One region of the Exiguobacterium sp. s128 genome, then DNA from elsewhere that is predicted to be linked to it. Evidence: riboswitches for the same ligand, from Rfam matches in the RefSeq annotation. Region 1 holds a riboswitch; each other region holds the start of a gene.
The links. A riboswitch is a leader RNA that binds a small molecule or an ion and turns the genes downstream of it on or off. The one in region 1 is predicted to bind thiamine pyrophosphate.
Positions count from the first base shown of each region.

Region 1 (6,013 bases):
TTTCAAGCCGGACCAAATCCCGTTTCCCTTCTCCCCGGACTTGAACGGTATCCCGACCGCACAACGTCACGAATTGGAGCGGCGTTCCGTTGAGATAAGGATAGACGGCAGCGTCACCGCACGAAGGACATGTCGTTTGCTTTAAGGACGTGACATCGATCTGGCTCTGCTGATTCGTCCAAAGATCAAACGACAGCAACGTCTGACGTAGTACCGGTTTCGCACCCGTCAACAGTTTCAATGCTTCCGTCACTTGATGCGAGGCGACCAGTTGGACGGCCGGACTGATGATGCCCCGAGTATCACACGTATCCTGTTGCTTCGGCAGGTGATTCAGCAAACAATGCAGACAAGGCGTTTCCTTCGGCAAAACGGTGTATGTCATGCCGTAACTGGCGACACATGCCCCGTAAATCCAGGGAATTCCCTGCCTCGCCGCCGCATCGTTGATCAGCAGCCGGATTGAAAAATTATCGGTTCCATCGATGATCAAATCCATTCCGGCGATGAGCGCTTCAATCGTCTCAGCCGTCACATCCATGACCACCGGCTGAATCGTCACCGTCGCATTCACTTGACGCAAACGCCGTTGCGCCGCGATGACTTTCGGAAGTCGTTCTTCTGCATCCTGTTCCGTATACAACTGTTGCCGTTGCAGGTTACTCCACTCAACATAATCCCGGTCGACGAGTGTGACGTGTCCGACACCGGCTCGGACGAGTTGTTCCGCCCCCGCCGTCCCGAGCGCACCGAGACCGATGATGACGACGCGGCGCTCAGCCAGTTGATTTTGTCCACCTTGGCCGATCGGACGGAAGCGGATTTGGCGACTGTACCGGTCTGTCATGGGCGGCTGATTCCAGTCGTCGGACTGCTTGCTGTCGCATACCGTTTTTTCTCGATCCGCCCCGCTTCAAAACCAAGACGCCCGGCTTCGATCGCCAGTTTCATCGCTTGCGCCATTTTGACCGGATCGGTGGCATGGGCGACCGCAGAATTCAACAAGACACCATCAGCACCAAGCTCCATCGCGTAAGCCGCATCGGCCGGTGAACCAATTCCCGCGTCGACGATGACCGGGACCGTCATTTGTTCGATGATGAAACTGAGCGCGAGCGGGTTCAGAATTCCCTGTCCCGAACCAATCGGTGACGCTGCCGGCATGATGGCGTGACAGCCCAGTTCCTCGAGCCGACGGGCGAGCAACAAATCATCCGATGTATACGGCAAGACGATGAAACCGTCCTTGATTAATTCCTCTGCCGCCCGTAAGGTTTCGATCGGATCCGGCAATAATGTCTTGTCGCAACCGATCACCTCGACCTTGACCATGTCACACATGCCGGATGCCCGGGCGAGCCTTGCCAGCCGGACGGCTTCTTCCGCCGTTTTTGCGCCCGCCGTGTTCGGCAACAGGTCATAGCGACTTAAGTCGAGTGCCGCAAGTGGATTCGTCTGTTCCTTCGCAAAGACGTCAAAACGCCGGACGGAAAACGTTAAAATGTTCGTTTCCGATGCTTCGACCGCTTGTTGTTGCGTCTCAGCGTCCGGGTATTTTCCCGTTCCGAGTAATAATCGTGATGCAAATGTTTTTCCGCCAATTTCTAACATGTTATCCGCCTCCTACAAAATGAACGATTTCAACGACATCACCGGGTTGGACGTTCGTGTCCGTATACCGGAACCGGTCGATGATTTGATGATTTTGTTCGATGATGACGACCTCTTCATCAATGTTTAACTGCTGAATCAAGTCGTGTAGCGTCTTCGTTTGTTCCGCCAGTCGATAGTCTTTCCCATTTAATCGGATTTGCATGTATTCTCCTCCTCGTGTCGTCTGCAACAAAATGCCTCCAGTGCAACTTCCGGTTTTCGGTTCATGACACAATCAGCGAGGACTTGTGCTGTCACCGGAGCGAGCAAGATGCCGTGCCGGTGATGTCCCGTCGCGACCAACAAACCGTCAATTCCTTTGACCCGTCCAAGATACGGTAACCCGTCACGGGTCTGCGGGCGAACACCGGACCAGATGTCGATCAATGCCGCATCACGGATCGGCGGATACACGTCAATTGCTGCCGCCAACAGGTCCGAGACGCTGCCCGCGTTGACCGTCGTCGACTCCTCACCCACGTGTTCCGTTGCGCCGATGATAATCCGTCCGTCTGCTTTCGGGACAAGATACACCGTCTCATGAAACAAAGTCTGCTCAAGTCGACCGGTTGTGAGACGGACAGATAGGCATTCACCTTTGACCGGAAGCGTATCAATCGGAATCCCGATTGTTTGCAACAACGGTTCCGACCCTCGTCCACTAGCAATGACGACCTGCCGTCCAACCTGTTGTCCCCGGCTTGTCTCCACCCCGGTTACCGTCCCTTCGTCCCGCAGAAGACGCAAGACACTTACCTGTTCTTCAATCACTCCGCCCCGCTGCTCAATCGCTTGCCGTAACGCCCGGACAAGCAATGGAGGATCGACTTGACCGACCCGTTCAAATTGGACGGTTTGCTTTGTCTGGCGCAGCTGAAACGGCAGTTCGAGATAGCCGCTCGTCAACCCGGTCTCGTCGAACAATTGACGGACAAGCTTCGGATAAAGTACGCGACTCACTGCCGCTAACGCATGTAACGGTTCCGACAGTTCTTCGTCCGTCGCGAGCATCCCCGCTGCCGCCCGTGTCGCACCTTGTCCGACAGCCGACTGATCGAGCACGTGAACACTTTGTCCCCGCTGCAACAATTCATATCCGAGCGTCAAACCGATGATACCGGCGCCGACGATTAATACATCCGGTTGTTTCATCGTCCAATCACCGTCCGGAACCGTCCGGCTGCTTCCGCCGGATCGGCTTGACCCAAAATCCCGGACAGGATGGCAACTCCGCTGCACCCGGTGGTTAAGACATCAGACAGATTTTCCGGTTTGATTCCGCCGATGGCGATGACCGGGATTGATGTCCAGTCGACGACTTGCTGTAACGCATCGAGCCCCCGTGGCGCCACGCCGGGTTTCGAATCCGTCTCAAAAATATGACCATACATCACGTAATCGGCGCCGGCTTGTTCCGCCACCATCGCTTCGGTCAACGAGTGAACCGATTGACCGATGAAAATCGTCGGAAACTGTGCCCGGACACGCTCGACCGACAGACTGCGGCGTGTCAACTGGACGGTCGTGCCGGTGACGAGTGCTGCATCGAGCCGGTCATGGACTACCAGCTGGTCTGCCCGGACTCCTTGATCGAGCAACGTATCAATGCAGGAAACCAATTCCCGGACTGACCAGGTTGGCTCCCGTAAGTGGATGCGATCGACGGACATTGCGAGCTGTGGAAGGGTCTGTTCCAACACTTCCTTACTGTCGCGTCCGGTTGTAATCAGGTGTAAATGTGACATCGTTCCCCCTCCTTTCCACACGAAAAAGGACCACCCCATGAACTGATGGAGTGGTCCTACGAAAAGGGCGACGCTTGGCGTTCCCTCGATAGATGATCGGATACCACTTCCCTCCGCTAGTACGAACTAGATCAGGTTCAAAGGGTCCGGATACTTCCGTCTCAGTCTGCTACGAGACTCCCCTAGTGTAGATATTGATTTGTATGGTACGCCTGTAGTTTACCACGGGTAGTCCGATTTGTTCTACCCTTGATTAGTGTCGCATGTCCGATTCGACCGCTTTGACCTGCTCGATCAAGCGTTGGTATTCGTCGACACGTTTCGTTTGCGACAAGTCATACGTTTGTTTTAAGCGTAAGACCCGCATGACTTTCTGATTGAGATCGGCTGCCGACAATTTCCCTTGTTTGATCCGCGCCATGATTTCCTTGTGAACGGACGCGTACGCGCCGGGTGAGGAAAACATCGCCATGTCCGCACCGTTTTCAAGTGCAAGACCTGCCGCTTGAGCTAATCCGTACCGTTCTGTGATGGCTCCCATGACGAGATCGTCCGTGATGATGACACCATCAAATTTCAGTTCACTCCGTAACACACCGGTCATGACTTCTTTCGATAATGAGGACGGACGATTTTTGTCGAGAGCCGGGAACAGGATATGCGCGACCATGACCATTTCAGCCCCGTCTTGAATCGCCCGTTTAAACGGGACCAGCTCCGTCTTCTCAAGTTCCGCTTTCGTCGCATCGACCCGCGGCAGACCGACATGCGAGTCGACGGTCGTATCGCCGTGTCCCGGAAAATGTTTGACGACCGGCACGATATCCTCTTCCTTCATGCCCTGCATCAATGGCACACCAAGCCGTGCCACTTGTTGCGGGTCCGCACTGAGCGCCCGGTCGCCGATGATTGGATTCGCCGGATTACTGTTGACGTCAAGAACTGGAGCGAAGTCCATATTAAAGCCGTAAAAACGGGAAATTGAACCGAGTGTCCGTCCGACTTCCTTCATCAAACCAGGATCATTTTTATGACCAAACGACAGACTTGGTGATAATTTGAGTCGGGCATCCGGGACCCGGCTGACACGCCCGCCTTCTTCATCAAAACCAAGGAACGCTTTTTCGTCCGCCGTTTGCGCTTCGCCAATCGCTGCCGTAAAGGTTTTCAGCTGATCGGTCGAGGTGATATTGCCACCGAGTAACAAGACGCCTCCAAGCACATGGTCCTGCAGTAATTGACGGTCCGCTTGCGTCAGAGCTGTTCCCGTCACGCCGATGTATAGCAACTGATCAACTTTTTCCGCTGTCGACATCTTCGAGATGGTCTCTTTCAGTTGTTTTTCCGCCCGTTCAGCTGCAGAAGGCCGGTCCGGTTGCGGTGGCTTTGTTTTCTTCGCCGGCTTCGGTTCCGGTGCAGCCGGTTTTGCGGGCTCGTCGGCGCAACCGGCGAGCAGAACGCTTGCTAACAGAACAGGAACCATCCGTTTCAAATCGGTTCCTCGTTCCGGACGCCGTTGATCGAGTAATAAACTTCAATCTCCGCGTTCAGCGATTGCGAGACCGAGCAGTATTTGTCTTTTGATAAGGCAATCGCCCGGCGGACTTTATCGTCCGGTAAATCACCTTCGAGCCGGTAATGAATCGAGATCGTCGTGAAACGCCGGGGATGATCATCCGCCCGTTCGCCTTCGATATCCATTTCAAATGACGTCAGCGTCAAGCGCATCTTTTCTAAAATCGAGACGATATCGATGCCGGTACAGCCGGCAACGGCGTGAAGTAACAACTCCGTCGGGCGCGGAGCTTGATTGTCGCCTCCGTTGTCGGGTGCCGCATCCATCGCCAGGTGATGCCCGGATTCGGTCTCACCGCTAAAGCCCATCTTCTGATTCCAAGTGACTGTTGCTTGCATGTTCCGTCACGTCCTTTACTCGTTTTTTAGTTGTCTTTACTTCTTCAGTATACCCGAATATTCAGCAAGCGAAATTGACATGCTATTCGCAATAATTCTTCTTTTTCACCGTCCTCTAAATCCGGTTTCCGACCGGTGCAAATCATGCTATTCTGATAAACGATAGTTTTTTTGCGCACATGCGCCAGAAGTGAGGAATGTATATGTCATCATCATCGACTCGTTTGAGTCAAGCCGACTGGCTGTTGATCGCTACGTTATCCATGTTGACCTTTGTCCTGGGAACAAGCGAATTCGTCATCGTCGGTATTTTATCTGAAGTCGCAGACGGTCTGAACATCACGATTGCCAAAGCCGGCACGCTCGTTTCTGCCTTTGCGATTGCTTTCGCGATCGGGACACCGATTACGATGTCCTTGACCGGACACCTTGAGCGACGGAAGTTAATGCTCAGTCTGATTTTCGTCTGGATCATCCTGAACATCTGTAGCGGGATCGCACCGAATTATGAACTGTTGTTGTTGTCACGGATCGTGACGGCTGTTCTGACAGGCGTCCTGATTTCACTTGCAATGGTCGTCGCAAGCGACAGTGTCCCGATCGCAAAACGCGGTGTCGCCGTTTCATTCATCTTCGGCGGATTTACGATGGCAAATGTCCTCGGTGTTCCAATTGGTACCTTCATTGGTCAGCATGCCGGG
Region 1 is NZ_JACSMT010000029.1:21,125-27,137, forward strand. It holds gene KNQ13_RS11310 (ThiF family adenylyltransferase) at 1-847, opposite strand, end outside; gene KNQ13_RS11315 (thiazole synthase) at 844-1,611, opposite strand; gene thiS (sulfur carrier protein ThiS) at 1,613-1,816, opposite strand; gene KNQ13_RS11325 (NAD(P)/FAD-dependent oxidoreductase) at 1,801-2,805, opposite strand; gene KNQ13_RS11330 (thiamine phosphate synthase) at 2,802-3,398, opposite strand; TPP riboswitch at 3,490-3,592, opposite strand; gene nagZ (beta-N-acetylhexosaminidase) at 3,652-4,881, opposite strand; gene KNQ13_RS11340 (OsmC family protein) at 4,887-5,312, opposite strand; gene KNQ13_RS11345 (MFS transporter) at 5,510-6,013, shown strand, end outside.

Region 2 (6,013 bases), on a different contig from region 1:
ATCAAAAAGGGGACCGGTATTCCGTCTTCTAACAAATGACTTTTCTTCCGATTATGCGATAGTTCGGCTTGCAGACGTTCTTTGACCGTCGTCTTAAGCGATACTTTCATCTTCTTCGACAATTGAAATTGCAGTTCTTCCGTCTCGAATCGAAATAAAAATTGACGAAATTCATCAAAATATTCGTCCATTCGTAAAATAAAGTCTTCTATACTTAAATTCTCATGCTTAATGATCCGTTCATGTTGAAACTCTAATTGGATCGCATACGTATCTCTTAATAGAATCGGTTTTAACTTGATTCGACGTAGATCATTCGATTTGAGACGCGGTCCGCTAATCGTCGCGTGTATGAGGGATGTGGCTTGCAGTTTTTCGGTAAGCAAATCTTTTAGTTGGTGTAATTCCACGTATCGTCCCGTCCTTTTTTGTTTGTTCTTTCGAAACTGTAGCAAATTCACTCCCGTTCGACAAGCAAGTCAGCTTTATTTCAAAAACGATTACTTCATTCCTGAAGGAGGAAAACAACATGTTCAAAAAAATTCTTTCCCAAATCGGTATTGGTGCCGCGACGGTCGATACACGACTTGAACAAGACCAGTGTGAACCCGGTGGAACGATTCAAGGTGTCGTTCACATCAAAGGTGGTAGCGTCGATCAGGAAATCGACCGGATTTACCTCGCCTTTAACACTCAATATAAAGAAGAAGTCGGTGACAACACGGCCTTTACGACTTTCACACTCGACCGGTTCGCTTTAAACGAAGCGGCCTTTACGATCGAAGCTGGCGTCGAACGGGAAATTCCGTTTACGCTTCAAGTCCCTTTTAATACCCCTCTGTCTGTCAGTCAGTCCAAATCCTGGATCGAGACAGGTCTCGATATCGCACAAGCCGTCGATCCATCCGACCATGATGCCGTCGTCGTCAAAGCCAACGACCTCCAATCGGTCATTTTGGAAGCGATGGAAGATCTCGGATTCCGTTTAAAAAAAGCCGATACAGAAAAACTTCCGGGGCGTTTCCGAAAAGATCTGCCGATTGCCCAAGAACTCGAATATTCAGCGCGTGGAACACATTATGCGCATAAGCTTGATGAAATCGAAGTCATCATGCTGCAAGACCGGTCCGGTATTGAGATCGTCTTACAAATCGATCGCCGTGCCCATAGCTTAGGCTCACTGTTCAGTGAGATGGCGGGAGCTGACGAAACGATGACGACGCTGTCGCTATCGAATCAGGAGTTACGTAACGCTGCTACCGTCAAACAGCGCCTTGCTGATTTGATCGAACGCCACAGCTAAAAATAATTTACCGACTGGCAAGACAAAGAAAACTGAACGAATCCTCCTTTTCCAAGGTGGGATCGTTCAGTTTTTTAATGTTTTTCTTTAGTTTAGCTCCCTATTCTTTCCTGTCGACGAAGGGGTCTCGATCGTCTGACGATACGTTTGCTCAAACGTCTCTTCCGTCCAGCCCATCTGCCAAAACATCAATTCGTAATAACAACTTTTGACGAAATGTTGTTTCATCCGTTCCCGTTCTTCGGCACTTGCCCGCTCCGCCAAATCATTCAGACGATCGATTTGTTCAAAGACGACCCGCTCGAACCATTCCGAACTGTATGTCTCAATCCATTGTTGATAAATCGGTGAAGCCGGTGTCGCTGCTTGTAATTGTTGTCCGATCTCATAGTAAAGCCAATAACACGGTAAAATAGCAGCGATGGTCTCCCCGAGCGTTCCTTCACTTGCATGGTGCATATGCGAAATATACGCATATGCTGTCGGTGCCGGTTCGAACTCAGCCAACGTATCGTTCGAGATTTCAAGCAGTTCAAAAAACGATTGGTGCAGACTCAGTTCTGCCGCGTAAGTCGATGTCGCATGCTCGGCCAGTTCAGCAATCGTCGCAAAATCGTGGGCTTTCGAAGCCGCGCGGGCTTGAATCTTCGCAAAATGTTTTAAATAATACGCGTCCTGTAAGACGTAATGGCGAAATTTCGCTTCCGGTAAAGTCCCGTCCGCGATGCCCGTCACGAACGGATGGGTAAAACTACTGTCCCAGTACCGTCTTGCTGCTTGTCGAATTTCTTCACTGAATGTCATGTCGTTTCCCCCTTCTTTAATCAAAAAACGCCACACCCGATGTCAGGTATGACGTGAAAAGACCTCATATAAAGAAGGGTTCACGCCACTTCCCTCCGTAAGTCCAAACTTAATCAGGTTCAAAGGGTCCGAACGTCTTCGTCGTCTCAGTCAGCCTACTGACTCCCCTAGTGGTCGCTATTTGATTTGTTTTGATTTTAGCATGATTTAACGTTTAATTGACCCTTTCTCGTCATTTCCATCCCTTTTTTGTACAATGAACATGGCGGAAGGTGGACGTCCGCTCGTCCTTGAGACCGATTCTCTTCTGAAGACGGTCGATTAGACTGAACTTAGTACCTGATACTTAACTTACGGAGGAATTTATGATGATGAATAAAACAATGACATGGACGGCATCTGCATTGCTTGCTACGACTTTACTGCTTCCGACGGCTGCCTCGGCTGAGCAAATCGTCGACAAAACGATTATTACGCTCGGCGAATCACTGGGTGCCAAAGACAAAGCATGGGTCCTGTCGCGCCTGAATGCACCGGAAGGCATCACGCCGATCATCGCGACATCGGCGGACGAAGAAAAATACCTTGGTAAAAACATCCCCCAGTCGCAACGTGGTGGCGGAATGTATTCTTCGGCCAAAATTGAACTGGCTGAAAAGGGAGACGGACTGTCGGTCGCGACTGAAAACATCACCTGGGTGACAAAAGACATGTACTTGAACGCCCTCGTGACGGCAGGCGTGACGGATGCCGACATTACCATCACGTCTCCTTATAAAGTAACCGGCACGTCCGCGTTGACCGGTATCATGAAAGCATACGATCAGACATCGGCGGAGACCGGCATTAAACTGACGGATGAGCGAAAAGATCTTGCCCAACAAGAACTTTCCGTGACTTCAGACGTCGGAAAGACGGTCGGGACCGATAAAGTGGCCGATTTGATGAACGAAATCAAAGCCGAAATCGCAAAACAAAAACCGGAAACAAAAGTCGAGATTGAAAACGTCATCGTCCAAGTCATCCAAAACAATAACATCAATCTGTCAGATGCGCAGATGGATCGCCTGACCGGATTATTCAATCAAATGGAGCAAGCCGACCTGAACTGGGGGCAAATCGAGAGTGGTCTAAAAGATGCGGGGCAGGACATTCAGGCATTTGCCACTTCGGAAGAAACAAAAGGCTTTTTTGCTAAATTATTTGATGCCCTCAGCAGTTTCTTTAACTCGATTGCCGGTTGGTTCAAATAAAAATATCTCTTTCTTCTGTTCGCGCGTCCATGATAAAATGAACCTATCGAAAACGAAAAGGTGGTGTGGAGGAATGGGTTTTGCTGCGTGTAAAGATTGGCTGATCGAACAACTGTATCTGTTACGCGCGATTTTTCATGGAATGGCGTTCTAAGGGACACGTCTGCCCTTTTTAAAGGAACTCCATAGTTGAAAAATAAAGCAAAGCGTATCTTCCACCGTCTGTAGGAGAGTGCTGTTTGCGCTCTCCTTTTTTGATGCGCTAGAGAGGAATTTCTAGATGATGATTTGCGACCTGCAACACCTTACTAAACAATTCGGAGGTGACGACATCTTAACGGATGTGTCCCTCTTTATCGAACAACACGACCGTATCGGATTGATCGGTCGAAACGGAAGTGGAAAAACGACACTTTTACGGTTGATCGCCACACTCGATTCACCCGATGCGGGTGCGATGTATCAAAAAAGTGGTTTGACGATCGGGTATCTCGAGCAGCTTCCGCAGTTTGATCACGTGCTCACAGGTCTGGATGTCTTATGGACCGCATTTGCCTCATTAGTTGATTTACGCCATTCCCTACAACGTCTCGAACAACAAATGGCGACGGAAATCGAGCAGTTGGACCAGCTACTCGAACGTTATACGCTAGCGACAGAAAGGTTTGAACGTCAAGGTGGTTATTTACTTGATTCAAAAGTCGAACGGATGATCAACGGGCTTCACCTTCAATCGCTCCTCTCTCGTCCGTTTCATCAACTGAGTGGTGGTGAACAGACAAAGATTTGTCTTGGACGAATGTTACTTGTGGAGCCGGACCTTCTGATTCTGGACGAGCCGACCAACCATCTTGATTTAGCTGCCGTCGAATGGCTTGAATCCTTTTTAACGAGTTATGCAGGCGCTGCCCTCCTTGTCTCGCACGACCGGGTGTTCCTTGATCGTGTCGTGACACGGGTTGTTGAACTGGAGGACGGACACCTTCATTTGTACCGGGGAAACTATACGTTCTACGTTTCGGAGAAAGAACGTCTTTTGCTCGAACAATTTCATGCTTATCAGGAACAACAAAAAAAAATCAAGCAAATGAAGGATGCTATTCGCCGCCTGCGGCAGTGGGCGAACGAAGCGTCTCCGCCGAGTGAAAAACTGTTTCGAAAAGCGAAGTCAATGGAACGGGCACTTGAACGGATCGAACGGATCAAACGTCCACAGCTCGAAGCCGAGACTCCGGACCTCGTTTTTTCGGCACACGGCAAGACCAGCCAAACCGTCTATCGGTTAGAGGACGTCGGGGTTTCCTTTTCCGAACGTACACTGTTCCAGTCCGTCACGTTTGAAGTGATGGCAAAAGATCGATTGGCCATCGTCGGCGCAAACGGAAGCGGTAAATCGACTCTCCTGCACCTGCTACTCGGAAAGATCGAGCCGACGACAGGTCTGATCTTACGTGGTCCCTCTGTCAAAATCGGTTATTTGTCCCAGCATATTACGTTTCCTGATACGGACCGTTTGATTGATGTATTCCGCTCACAGATCCACGTTGATGAAGGAACTGCTCGCCAACGCCTCGCCCAGTTTCTCTTTTTTGGACCTCGTGTCTTCTTGCCCGTCACGGCATTAAGTGGTGGTGAACGCATGCGTCTGATGCTAGCCATTTTAGTCCATTCCGATCTGAACGTACTCGTCTTAGATGAACCGACGAATCATTTGGATATTGATTCGCGGGACGCCTTAGAAGAGGCTCTGGAATCCTTTGACGGAACGTTGATCGCCGTTTCCCACGATCGTTATTTTTTAAATCGCCTGTTTTCGAAAACCTTATGGCTCGATCAGACGATCGAAGTGTTCCACGGTTCTTATGAATATGCTTCTTCTAAACGGCAGGCACGTTCTGTGACTACCAACACGCATAAACCATTGTCCACGGGTCGTCAGCAGAAAAATCTGATCCAGGCTCCGTTGACGAGTCCACAACTTGAAGAGGCCATTCAACGGTTAGAAGCGGAAGTCGCCCTACTTGCTCAGCAATTAGACATCACCCAAGATTTGATTAAAGTTTCAGAACTCTTTTTGTTACGTGAACAGCTGTCGACACGGATTGATGTTTTGTATGAACAACTTCTCCTGTCAGAGTAAGCTTCTAACCCTCTAGCAGCGCCATTTTCGACCTGTCATATTAATTATGACAGGTCTTTTTTAATCACTTAAAATGACCATCTCTTCTATAAAATGAATAATTAATCTAATTAGATTTCAAAAAAAAGTTTCAAATTTAGCTTGCTAATTATCTGAAAATTTGTATAATTCAACGTATAGCTTTTTTATCTTCACCAAAAAAATCTTAGGAGGAATTTTTCACATGGATGCCTTTCAACAAGCAATACAATCAGGAGTCGATTTCGCGAACAACTTATTATGGTCTTATATCTTAATCGCGGCACTGATCGGAGTCGGCATCTATTTTACGATTCGGACAAAATTCATTCAGTTCCGGTACTTAAAAGAAATGTTCCGGGTGACACTCGATAAAAATGAAAAAACGACGGATGACGAAGGAGAAAGCATCACATCGCTCCAATCGTTTTTCATCGGGGCAGCGACACGAATCGGTACGGGTAACCTAGCCGGTGTGACGATTGCCATCACGCT
Region 2 is NZ_JACSMT010000011.1:51,597-57,609, reverse strand. It holds gene KNQ13_RS06570 (class I SAM-dependent methyltransferase) at 1-410, opposite strand, end outside; gene KNQ13_RS06565 (sporulation protein) at 530-1,303, shown strand; gene tenA (thiaminase II) at 1,391-2,107, opposite strand; TPP riboswitch at 2,181-2,286, opposite strand; gene KNQ13_RS06555 (DUF1002 domain-containing protein) at 2,476-3,360, shown strand; gene abc-f (ribosomal protection-like ABC-F family protein) at 3,641-5,500, shown strand; gene KNQ13_RS06545 (alanine/glycine:cation symporter family protein) at 5,724-6,013, shown strand, end outside.
Region 2: it holds a riboswitch for thiamine pyrophosphate, as region 1 does, so the genes downstream of both, tenA (thiaminase II) here and KNQ13_RS11330 (thiamine phosphate synthase) in region 1, are expected to answer to the same signal.

Region 3 (6,013 bases), on a different contig from region 1:
AACTTAAAACATCTTGTCGGAGCATCCTTCCTTCATCTTCATGCGGACTTGATGGAACGATGGCTTGAAGTGAAGAACGGTCGTGACATTCCATTACTGCTTCCGCAGGCGCTTCATCAACAACTGTATCCCTATCAACGTGCGGGGATACAATTTTTGGTCAACCTGGCTGCGCGGGACTGTCATGGGATTTTAGCCGATGAGATGGGTCTCGGGAAAACGATTCAAGCCATCGGTTATCTCGAGACACGCCCACCCGGACGAACGCTCATCGTGGCGCCTGCTTCGCTTTTACATAATTGGGCCGCGGAACTGGCTCGATTCGCGCCGGCGAAAACGGTGTATCTGTTGGCAGGTTCACGGAAACAACGATTGCAGGCGTTACGTGATCTGCCAGCGGATGGTGTTTTTCTTATCTCGTATCCGTCGCTCCGCGCCGATATGGACGCGCATCAAAAAATCGAATATGATTTAGCGATCTTTGATGAAGCCCAACACTTCAAAAATCCGACCGCGCAGACCGCCGTTCGATTGCGTCGTCTGCGGGCGAAACGCCGGTTTGCCTTGACGGGTACACCGCTTGAGAATCGGACAGATGACATTTGGTCGATTTTCCGGGTAATCTTTCCGTCCCTGCTCCCTGATTTACGGACGTTCCAAGACTGGTCTCACATGGAAATCAAACGTTTTCTCCAACCCTTTTTACTGCGTCGGACGAAACAGGAAGTGTTACATGATTTCCCGACGAAACGACTTTCGCATTATTACACGGAGCTTGGACCCACGCAGAAAAAATTGTACGCCTCCTACTTGGCGAAACTCCAACTCGACACGTTACGTCATTTGGACGAAACGAAACGTGAGGACCGGATCAAGTTGCTTGCTGGATTGACCCGCTTGCGACAAATTTGTTGTGATCCGGCTTTATTTGTCGAGAACTATACAGGCGAATCGACGAAACTTGATTTATTGATGACCTTGATCGAGGAAAAAATAGCAGCGGGTCACCGGATTTTGATTTTTTCACAGTATACGAAGATGTTAGCCCGCATCCGGGAACGGTTGGCTGAGCGGCAATTGACACATTTCGTTTTGACCGGAGACACACCAATCGAAGATCGGGTCGCTTTATGTGACCGGTTTAATGCAGGAGAAGTCGATTTGTTTTTGATTTCCCTCAAGGCAGGTGGTACCGGATTGAATCTGGCGACCGCTGATACCGTCATCTTGTACGACAGTTGGTGGAATCCTGCCGTCGAACAGCAAGCAGCTGACCGGGCCCATCGTCTCGGACAACAGTCGCCTGTCGAAGTCATCAAGTTATTGACGAAAGGAACGATCGAGGAAAAGATGACCGAACTACAAGATAAAAAGGCGACGATGATTGATGCCGTCTTGACGGACCGGGCGACCGAAATCTTGACGCTTCGTGAACTCGTCCATCTGCTGGAACCTCCATTGCAGCCACAAAAAAAGCCGGATTGAACAAACTGACCCCATCGTTTTTTACATTATCTTAAAAAAATAAAAGCTGCCTTGACCCGTTGTCTAGCAACGGGTTTGAAGGTTTTTGGACGAGGTTAAATTAAAAAAGAGGTTTTAGTTTTTGAGTTCTGGGGGTATATCTACATTAGCACCGTACAACACGGTCGCTTTTCAACATTTTTTCTCAATATCAGCGTAATGACCTGGGAGAGAAATGCTACTTATTCACTTGGTTCTTCATTATCGATGAAATCAATTTGAAATAGCATTCGTAGATCATCTGTACCGGAACGTCTTTGTTCCACTCCTACATTCATTACCTTTTGAGAGCTATACCAAATTCAAGGGGGAAATGAACATGTCAGTAACATTAAAAGTAGAAGAACGCGAAGTACGCCCACGCTCACTTAGAAAGCAATTACGTCATGAAGGAAAAGCTCTTGGTGTCGTGTATGGTTACAAAGTGGAAAGCACACCGATTTCATTCGATGAAAAAGAATTAGTCAAAGTCGTCCGCGATCACGGTGAAAACGTCTTGGTTGCCCTTCAAATCGGCGGCAAAAAAGTCAACACGTTGATCAACAAGCTCGATATGGACATCTTTACACCAACGATCAAACACGTGGAATTCATCGCGGTTAAAATGGATGAAGAAACAGAAGTCGAAACGGATATCGTCCTTGTCGGCGAATCGGCTGGCGCGAAACTTGGCGGCTTCCTTTCACAAACACTCTTTAAAGTAACAGTTGCAGCAACACCAGATAAATTACCGGAACGCATCGAAGTCGATGTAACGAATCTTGCAATCGGAGATTCGATCACAGTAGCTGATCTGCCGGAAGAAAAAGATTTCCGAGTCGTCACAGAAGGTGACATTCAAGTCGCTGCTGTCGTCGAATCGACACTTGAGGCAGATCTTGAAGAAATCGAAGAAGCTGAGGCACAAGCAGCTGAAGCAGACACAGCAGATGATTCAGAAAAAACTTCTGAAGAGCAAGCTGAAGAAAACAAAGAAGACAAAGAGTAATCTTTTCTCCCCTCCCCTCGCGGAGGGTTTTTTTTATGCATATTGACAAGTCCGGGCGACAGCCGTACAGTGAAGAATGTACACATCATTTACACATCCACTAGGGGAGCCCATTTGGCTGAGACGATTTACTTCGGACCCTTTGAACCTGATCTAGTTCATACTAGCGTAGGAAAGTGGAGCGGACTCTTCGTGCTCTTTTTCTGCGCCTTGCAGGTTACACGACCGCTCTCTTTTCATAGAGGGCGGTCTTTTTGCGGTTTCTTTGTGGGTGTGCATTCAAAGGAGAAGTGAGTATGAACAGTTGGAAAATGAAAGAAATCATCGTCATGATGATGCTTGCCGTCGCATGTGGTGTCCTGTACTTAGGTTGGTCGACATTATGGTTACCGATTTCGGCGATCTTCGGACCGGTCGGCTCAAATTGGATGTTCGGCATCTGGGTCGTCGCCAGTCCCCTTGTCGCCTACATCATCCAAAAACCGGGAGCCGCCTTGATTGCGGAAGTCGTCGCCGCTGCCGTCGAATTGTTTACAGGAAGTCATTTCGGCTTGTCTGCCTTATTGATCGGGCTGGCGCAAGGAATTGGAGCGGAAGTTGCCTTTGCCGTATTCGGATACCGGAAATTTAATACGTTCACCTTGATGCTGTCCGGTGTCTTCGCCGCCGTCGGAAGTATGGTCTACAGTCTCCTCGTGAATGGATTTGCCTATTATACGACGACGACACTTCTGTTGACGTTCTCACTTCAACTCGTCAGCGGGGCATTACTCGGCGGATTGCTCGCGAAAGTCATCGTCGACGCCCTCGTCAAGACAGGGACGCTGAACGGTTATGCGGTCGGACGGCAACGGAAGCAGCGTGCCGCATGATGCAGTGCGAGCACCTGTCAGTCCACTATCCCGGTCAAACGCAGGCCGTCCTAGACGACTTGACGGTGACGTTACATCAAGGCGAGACGACGTTGCTGATTGGACCGAGCGGCAGCGGGAAGACCACTTTTTTACATGTATTGGCGAGACTGTTGCCGGACACGATCGAAGCAGAGGTCACGGGGCACCATACGACGGACGGAACAGTCGGGATTCTGTTTCAGCAACCGGACGATCAGTTTTGTATGCAGACGGTCGGAGCAGAAATCGCCTTTAGCCTGGAAAATCGTTCCGTCAATCCGGGAGAGATGCAGGAACGAATCCGGATGTTGCTTGTGCGCGTCGGACTGAATCTTGCCTTGACGACACCGATTGCCGAGCTGTCCGGTGGGATGAAACAGCGGCTCGCTTTAGCCTGTGTCCTCGCCCTTGAGCCGGACATCCTGTTGCTTGATGAACCGACGGCGCAACTGGATCCGCACGGTCAAAGGATGATGATGGAACTGATCGAAGAACTCCATCATGATCCGACATTGACGCTCGTCTTGATTGAACATCAGCTCGATCAGTGCGTGACGTTTGCCGACCGGGTACTGGTTTTTGAACATGGGGGGCGACTGTTGCTTGACGGAACACCGGACGCAATTTTCGGTGAGCAACGTGACGTGCTGATCCAACACGGAATTGCGACGCCGCTTCTCTATCCGTACACATGGGAGACGTTACCGGGCGACTCGCCCCAAGCCGCTGACTTACGAAAACGTGATGTCGACCGTCCAAGCGTCCTTCACGAGACGACATTCGATGTGACGGGCGTAACCGCCAGACGCGGAAACCGGACGATTTTCGAAAATCTTTCTTTGACGACCTACCGTGGTGAGTGGATCATGGTGGTCGGACCGAATGGTGCGGGGAAAAGCACGTTGCTCGAGATGCTAGCGAAATTGATTCCGCTGCACGGAGGAAGCGTCCAGTTGTTTGAAACGAACCTGAGGAAATGGAAGGACCGTGCTTTTTACGCACAAGTCGGCTTCGTCTTCCAGCAACCGGACTTCCAGTTCCTCAAACAGACGGTCGCAGAAGAACTGGCCATCAGCTGTGCTGCCTTTGATCCAGAACGGGTCCAGACCGCCTTGTGTCACTATCGACTGACCGATGTCGCGGATCAATCTCCCCTCGCGCTCAGCCTCGGACAAAAAAGACGTTTGAGTGTCGCGACGATGTTACTGGAGCAAAAAGCTGTCTTGTTGCTCGATGAACCGACCTTTGGACAAGACGCTGAGACGACGGCACACATCATCGACGTGTTACATCAAGCCCAGGAGGCAGGAACAACGGTGATCATGGTGACGCATGACATGGAACTGGTTCATCGCTATGCGGATCGTGTCCTCGTCCTAGGTGAAGGACGTCTTCAGTTCGATGGAACACCTTCCGCACTCCTTATGAAACCCGTCCTTCTCGCACGACACCAACTCGTCCGTCCGCTGTCGTTTCTCTATCAACAACTCGAGGAGGTGAAGCATCGTGCAGGAAAACAAGTCATTGCTCACACGTATTAATCCTTCGGTCAAGCTCGGGACGTTATTATATGTCATGTTCTTGCTAATCACGACGTCCAGTTTACGGGTGACACTCGCTTTGCTTCTGTTGGCGTTAGTGGGTCTCGTACGTTCCGGCTGGCCCCTGACAACACTCATCAGACGGCTGGCCCCCTATTCCCTTTTATTTCTGTTGACGTTTTGGATGATGGCGGCGTTTGGGAAGGGCAGCACCGAGCTTTGGACATTCGGCTGGTTTCGGATTACGGAAGAAAGTCTCGATCATGCCTGGTTGATTGCGATCCGGATGCTCGCTTTCGTTTTTTTGAGCTTGACGTTCGTTGCGACGACCGATCCGACACGGTTCGTCATGAGCCTGATTCATCAATGTCGCCTGCCGGTCCGGTTGGCGTACGGGTTTTTAGCCGGCATTCGTTTTATTCCGATCTTTCGGCAAGCGATCCGGACGATTCGTCAAGCCCGACGTGTCCGTCAGCAACGGTCGATTTGGCCCTGGGAGACGTTTTTTGACATCAGTTTGCCGCTGTTCACGACAAGCATCATCCGGTCGGAACAGATTGCGATTGCGATGGAAGCACGACAGTTCCAAGCGAACCGGACGTATTATGTCCGACCGGTCGTCACCCGCTTCGATCTGTTATTTTTCGGTCTGGTCAGCAGCATCGCGACGTCCCTTCGTCTTTTTGTCTGACAAGCGGGAGATTACATCCCGCTACATAAGGGAATGACAGTCTCAGATGCAAAGAATTCAAAAAAGTAGGTGAACGTCGTGAAACGAATCGTCTTAGTAGGTGCGGGTCATGCGCATTTAGAATGTATCAAACAAGGCAGTCATCCGGATGTCGACTGGATCGTCATCAACCCTTCGCGCTATCAGTATTATTCCGGGATGTTCTCGGGGTTAGCCGACGGAACCTATACGCTCGATGAGACCCGGATTGATGTCAAAGCGTTGTGTGAGCACAACGGTAAGACGTGGATCGAGGACCGGGTCACTCGGATTGACGCGGCGAATAAACAGGTGATTTGCCAGTCTGGACAGGTCCTGTCGTATGATATCGTGTCGT
Region 3 is NZ_JACSMT010000031.1:18,847-24,859, forward strand. It holds gene KNQ13_RS11615 (DEAD/DEAH box helicase) at 1-1,485, shown strand, start outside; gene KNQ13_RS11620 (50S ribosomal protein L25/general stress protein Ctc) at 1,844-2,512, shown strand; TPP riboswitch at 2,605-2,704, shown strand; gene KNQ13_RS11625 (ECF transporter S component) at 2,809-3,384, shown strand; gene KNQ13_RS11630 (ABC transporter ATP-binding protein) at 3,381-4,946, shown strand; gene KNQ13_RS11635 (energy-coupling factor transporter transmembrane component T family protein) at 4,912-5,637, shown strand; gene KNQ13_RS11640 (FAD-dependent oxidoreductase) at 5,716-6,013, shown strand, end outside.
Region 3: it holds a riboswitch for thiamine pyrophosphate, as region 1 does, so the genes downstream of both, KNQ13_RS11625 (ECF transporter S component) here and KNQ13_RS11330 (thiamine phosphate synthase) in region 1, are expected to answer to the same signal.

Region 4 (5,651 bases), on a different contig from region 1:
AGCGAGAAATCAATAAAATTGATGCTGCGATCAATGAAAATATTTTCCGGATTTCAGAAAAAAATAAACAGATTCAGCAACTGAATCTTCAGATTAAAGATCTCGAAGCGGAAATTGTTCGATATGAAGCGATGTTGAAACGGCAAGAAGAACTGTTGGGGGATCGTTTACGTGTCCTTCAAGAAAATGATGGAAATTCAATTAAATGGGAAGAAGTCATTTTTGGATCGAAAAATCTAGGGGATTTATTTAGTCGCGTCATGGCAGGTAAAAAGATTGCTGAACAAGATGACAAGATGATTTCTGCCTACCTGGAGACACAAAAAAAACTAGCCGAAATGAAACGTAATCTTATGGCTAAAAAAGAAGAACGTGTTCAAGAAAAAGAAACGTTGTTAGAGCAGAAAAAACAGCTGAAGAAGCAAATGAAGGAACGGAGTGCGACCTTAAAGAAGTTGCGTAAAGGGAAAACGAAGTTCACGACGAAACTATTGAACGCCAAAGAATTACAAGCGACACTAGAAGCACAAGAGCGAGCGATTGCAGCAGCGAAAGCAGCGGCAAAGGCAGCAGCTGAACGTGCTGCAGCTGAACAAGCAGCGGCTGAACGTGCGGCAAAAGAGGCGGCAAAAGCGACGAGCGAATCAAATAAATCCGCAGTCAGTCCTTCTCCGGTCGTTAGTGTTCCAACAGGCTCAGCGAAGTTCATTCGTCCAGCTTCAGGTGGTGTTTCACAAGGATTTGGACCGGCGAGTGGGGCAAACGGGTATACTTTTCATAATGGAGTAGACTTCAGCGGACCAGTGGGGTCGCCGATTCGAGCAGCCGCTTCCGGAACAGTCATTACAGCTGGAAGTGGAGGACCTTACGGAAACCATGTCATGATTTCGCATTTCCTGAATGGTCAAGTCTATACGACGGTGTACGCTCATATGAATTCGTTGGCAGTTCGTGCGGGTCAGACGGTTTCACAAGGTCAATCGCTTGGTACGCTTGGAAGTACCGGCAACTCGACTGGACCACATCTTCATTTTGAATTGCATATCGGTGGATATCAATACAGTGCGACAGGACCGGCAAACACGGTTAATCCACTTGGATATTTATGAAAACGAGCTTCGGCTCGTTTTTTTGATAACGCTATGCTACAGTAAAAAGGAATTAAATTACGAGCAACTAGGGGAGCTGGAGGAGTCCGGCTGAGAGGAAAACTATTCTGTTTTCGACCCTGTCACCTGAACTGGATAATACCAGCGTAGGAAAGTTGAGATCGAAGACATGAGATATAAAACCTAGATGAGGGTTTTTCATGGCGTCGTCTGCTTTTTTACAGCGGACGGCGCTTTTTGTCGTCCGTTTTCTCCTAATTGGCTCATAAGAAAGGGAGGAAGCGATATGAAACATGTATTGACGATTGCAGGATCGGATTCTAGTGGTGGAGCGGGCATTCAAGCAGATTTAAAAACATTTTCTGCCCTCGGCGTGTATGGGATGAGTGTCCTCACAGCGATTACGGCACAAAATACATTAGGTGTCCAAGCCGTCGAGGATGTGTCACCTCGTCTTGTAGAAGCACAATTGACATCTATCTTTTCCGATATTCGTGTTGATGCTGTCAAAATCGGGATGGTCTCTAATCAAGAAACGATTCAAATCATCGCAAAACAATTAAAACAATGTGATGCTCCAATCATTTTAGATCCAGTCATGGTCGCAAAAGGTGGACACGGCTTGTTACGGAAAGATGCAGAACAAGCCTTGTTAGAACATCTGTTACCGCTCGCGACACTCGTCACACCGAACATCCCCGAAATCGAGCGGATGATTGGGAGGACGGTTCAATCGCTTTCGGATATGGAACAAGCAACGGTGGAACTAGCGAAAAGACCCGGGGGAGCCATTTTGCTCAAAGGTGGTCATTTGGAGGGACAACAAGCAATCGATTTGTTATATACGCAAGGAAATCATTACGTGTATGAACAGAAACGACTAACTCGTCAGCACACACATGGTACAGGATGCACGTTGTCTGCTGCGATTGCAGCCCGACTCGCACAAGGTGACTCCTTGTACGACAGTATCATGTATGCGAAACAGTACGTGACGGAGGCGATTCGCCACGGTTTTGCGCTCGGACACGGAATTGGACCAACCCATCACTTTTACGAACTTTGGAGGGAAAATCATGTTACCGATTATTCATGACAAAAAACCACTGATTCATCATTTGACGAACACGGTCACGATCAACGACTGTGCCAATATGACGCTAGCGCTTGGAGGATCCCCAGTCATGGCGGAAGATGTATTAGAAGTAGAAGAGATGGTTGGTCTTGCTGACGCTGTCGTCATCAATACAGGCACGCTGCATCCATCGATCCGGGAGGCGCAACTGTTGGCAGGGAAAACCGCTAATCGATTGGGCAAACCAATTATTCTGGATCCGGTCGGAACAGGCGCGACGACATTACGTACGAATTTCATAAACGAATTGATGCATGACATTCAGTTTACGGTCATTAAAGGAAATGCCTCAGAAATCAAAACGCTAATCGGGCAAGCGACGACGACAAAAGGAGTAGATGTTGCGGAAGGGGAATCACTCGATTTTCAAGCAGTCCATACCTTTGCAGCACAAACCAACCAAGTCATTGTCGTGACAGGTCCGATTGACTTTGTGACGGACGGAAGCCGTCAATGCCGTCTCGATGTCGGGGCAAAGCGGCTTGGGCAAGTGACCGGGACGGGGTGTATGACAGCTTCGTTGATTGCGACGTTTTTAGGAGCGGGATATGGCCGATTCGAGGCAGCCGTATATGGGACATATTTGATGGGCAAAGCAGGGGAGCTTGCTGATCGACAAGCAGGGATCGGTGATTTTCGGACGGGTTTGTTTAATGCAGTCAGTTTAATGACGGAAGAGACGCTTCAGGAGGTGCAAACCGATGGAAACTGATTACTTCGTGTATGCCGTGACCGATCGACGGTTTCACCCTGAATTGAACTTGATAGATGCGGTAGAAGCAGCGCTCAAAGGTGGTGCGACGATTGTTCAATTACGTGAAAAACAAACATCAGGAAAAACTTTTTTAGAAGCGGCCATCGGACTGAAGGCGTTGACGGAACGTTACGGCGTGCCACTGATCATCAATGATCGGATTGATATTGCGATGCTCGTAGGCGCTGGTTTGCATATCGGACAGGAAGACATCCCTTTGCGTGAAGCTCGTCGTCTTCTGCCTACAGCGATGATTGGTGTCTCTGTCTCGACGGTAGAACAGGCACTAATCGCGGAACGGGAAGGGGCGAATTATTTAGGCGTCGGTTCACTTTTTCTGACGACGACGAAACGAAATGCTACTTTCATGCCGAAAGAAACGTTAAAGGCGATTCGTCAAGCTGTTCAGGTTCCGTTGGTCGGGATTGGCGGGATCACCCAAGAAAACATCGGTGAACTAGGCAGTTTAGTCGACGGATATGCTGTCATCTCCACACTGTTTGCGAAAAAAGAAATCGAACGGGCGACACAGGAATTCAGAGAAGCCGCAAAACAAGCGCGTCAGAGCATTTCAGACAGGGTATAGTCATCAAGAGGTGATAAGTCGTGAAATGGCAGTCTATTCGATTTCGGGGACGTTGGATTCGATATAAAATCGAACCACAAATCATTCGAGTCGATAATCGAGGGAAATATCATTTAGGAGCAGCTTTGTTCCCTTTTCCTAATCGGTATTCGTATCAACTAGCTGTTCTATTAAAAAATAAATACCAACAACGTTATAAACGTTCCTTGCTGATTCAAACGAGCTCCATCGCGACTGAGATTTGGGGACACACACATCTCGATCTTTTTTACCGGCTGATGTTGCATCTTCCGTTACCGAGGTTGTTACGGAAACGGTATCGTGAACGCCTATACAGTACAGGTATCATTGATATCGGTGTTCGTGCCGTCGACAATAATCGGATTGTCTGGGATATCGGAAATTTTTTGGGTGGTTGGTTCTTTTACGCGATCACAAGACGAAATCAACACAAATCAGAACGCTGATTGTTCATTTTTTTCCGGATAGCGTCTAAAAGGGTTCTCTTCTGTACTTTAAGAAGAGAACTTTTTTAATAGGAGTCGAGCAGGGGAAACTAGTTATTTTTTGACGGATTTAGAGGTAGGTCAGAGGTCAGGAATGGATTTTCTTGCAATTGATCCGAATCGATGGTGCAATTAAAAGGAAAGAGGTGATTGCGTTGGATGCCCCACGTTGTGAAACGATTGCCATTGATATAAAACGTGCGCAGGAAATTGGGCACGTCGTCGATACGATTCCGACGATGGATATCGGAAAGCTGTTTAAAGTATTATCAGACGCAACGCGTCTGCGAATCGCCTATGCGCTGACGATAGAAGAAGAACTTTGTGTCTGTGACGTCTCCGCTTCAGTCGATTGTTCCATCGCGACAGCGTCCCACCATCTGCGGACCTTGTTGAAACAAGGGTTAGTAAAATATAGAAAAGAAGGAAAAGTCGTCTACTATTCCTTGGATGATCATCATGTGTCCTCTCTTGTGCATCTTGCGATGGAACACGTGAATGAAGGAAAATTCTCGTCCTGAATAAAAACAAAAACAAACACGTACCGTCCATGTGACCGTCACGTGTTTGTTTTTGTTTAGGAGACAGGTTTAGAACGTTGATCTTGTCCGTTTCTTTTATACGGATGCCTACTCTGCTTGGTTTTCGCTACTTCGGTCATCCGCAAGGTGAACGTTGAAGATTTTACGTGACAGACGAACTTCCTGTCACAACCCTACTATCTTCAGTTTTCAAAGAACATGACTCTTTTTTTATTCCTGATTTTAATTGTTTTCAAACCAAGGGTGTCGGACAATTGACGTGTCGCAAGACACGCCTTGCCCGAAGACGATTCATCTCCCACTTGCACTAGGGTTTCGCCCTGAACGTTTAGAAGTGGGAGTATTCTCGTCTAATTTTGATAAAAAGATGGTTGCGGCAATTAACAAAAAAGATAAGATCGATAAACTAATGCACATCCGTTTATAATTCGCCGTTAATTCAGTTGTTAATTCGAGCTTTTGTTCCAATTCACGATACAACTTCTCTTTGATTTGTGAGAGGTCCTCGAGAATCGTTTGAGTGGTTTGAGTCGTCTGCCTAGCTAATTTTTTGGCATTCTGTGGGTGATCGGTTTCATAGACAGTGAACACTTCCTCGATTTCCTCTTCCCAAGCGCTGTTACGTAGCAATAAATCTTTGATTGCACCTGGCGTCTGATTGGATGCATTCAGTAAGCGTCGTAAGTCATGGACTTTTGAAGTGGAAAAATAATACTGTTCGATGTAACGTTCATCTTCGTATAACAATAATCCACGGACGGCATTTGCCCGGTCGCGATTATGTTCTATCAACTCGTCGACTTGCTTGATCATTGGAATATCTTGTCTATGCATTTCTTCCGTCAGTTTAGAAATAGCTCGGTATCCATTCAAGGCATAAAGCAATGGGATTGAAGCGAACAGACTGACAATCAGAATGAGAATGATGCGGTGACGCCACAGCTGATTCATACAATTCATCCTTTTTTACTAATACGTAATGTCATTATCTTAACCACTATTTCCCAAAAAGTGAAGGA
Region 4 is NZ_JACSMT010000070.1:136-5,786, reverse strand. It holds gene KNQ13_RS15260 (murein hydrolase activator EnvC family protein) at 1-1,109, shown strand, start outside; TPP riboswitch at 1,169-1,279, shown strand; gene thiD (bifunctional hydroxymethylpyrimidine kinase/phosphomethylpyrimidine kinase) at 1,396-2,205, shown strand; gene thiM (hydroxyethylthiazole kinase) at 2,186-2,956, shown strand; gene thiE (thiamine phosphate synthase) at 2,946-3,584, shown strand; gene KNQ13_RS15240 (hypothetical protein) at 3,605-4,051, shown strand; gene KNQ13_RS15235 (ArsR/SmtB family transcription factor) at 4,201-4,611, shown strand; gene KNQ13_RS15230 (CHASE3 domain-containing protein) at 4,924-5,583, opposite strand.
Region 4: it holds a riboswitch for thiamine pyrophosphate, as region 1 does, so the genes downstream of both, thiD (bifunctional hydroxymethylpyrimidine kinase/phosphomethylpyrimidine kinase) here and KNQ13_RS11330 (thiamine phosphate synthase) in region 1, are expected to answer to the same signal.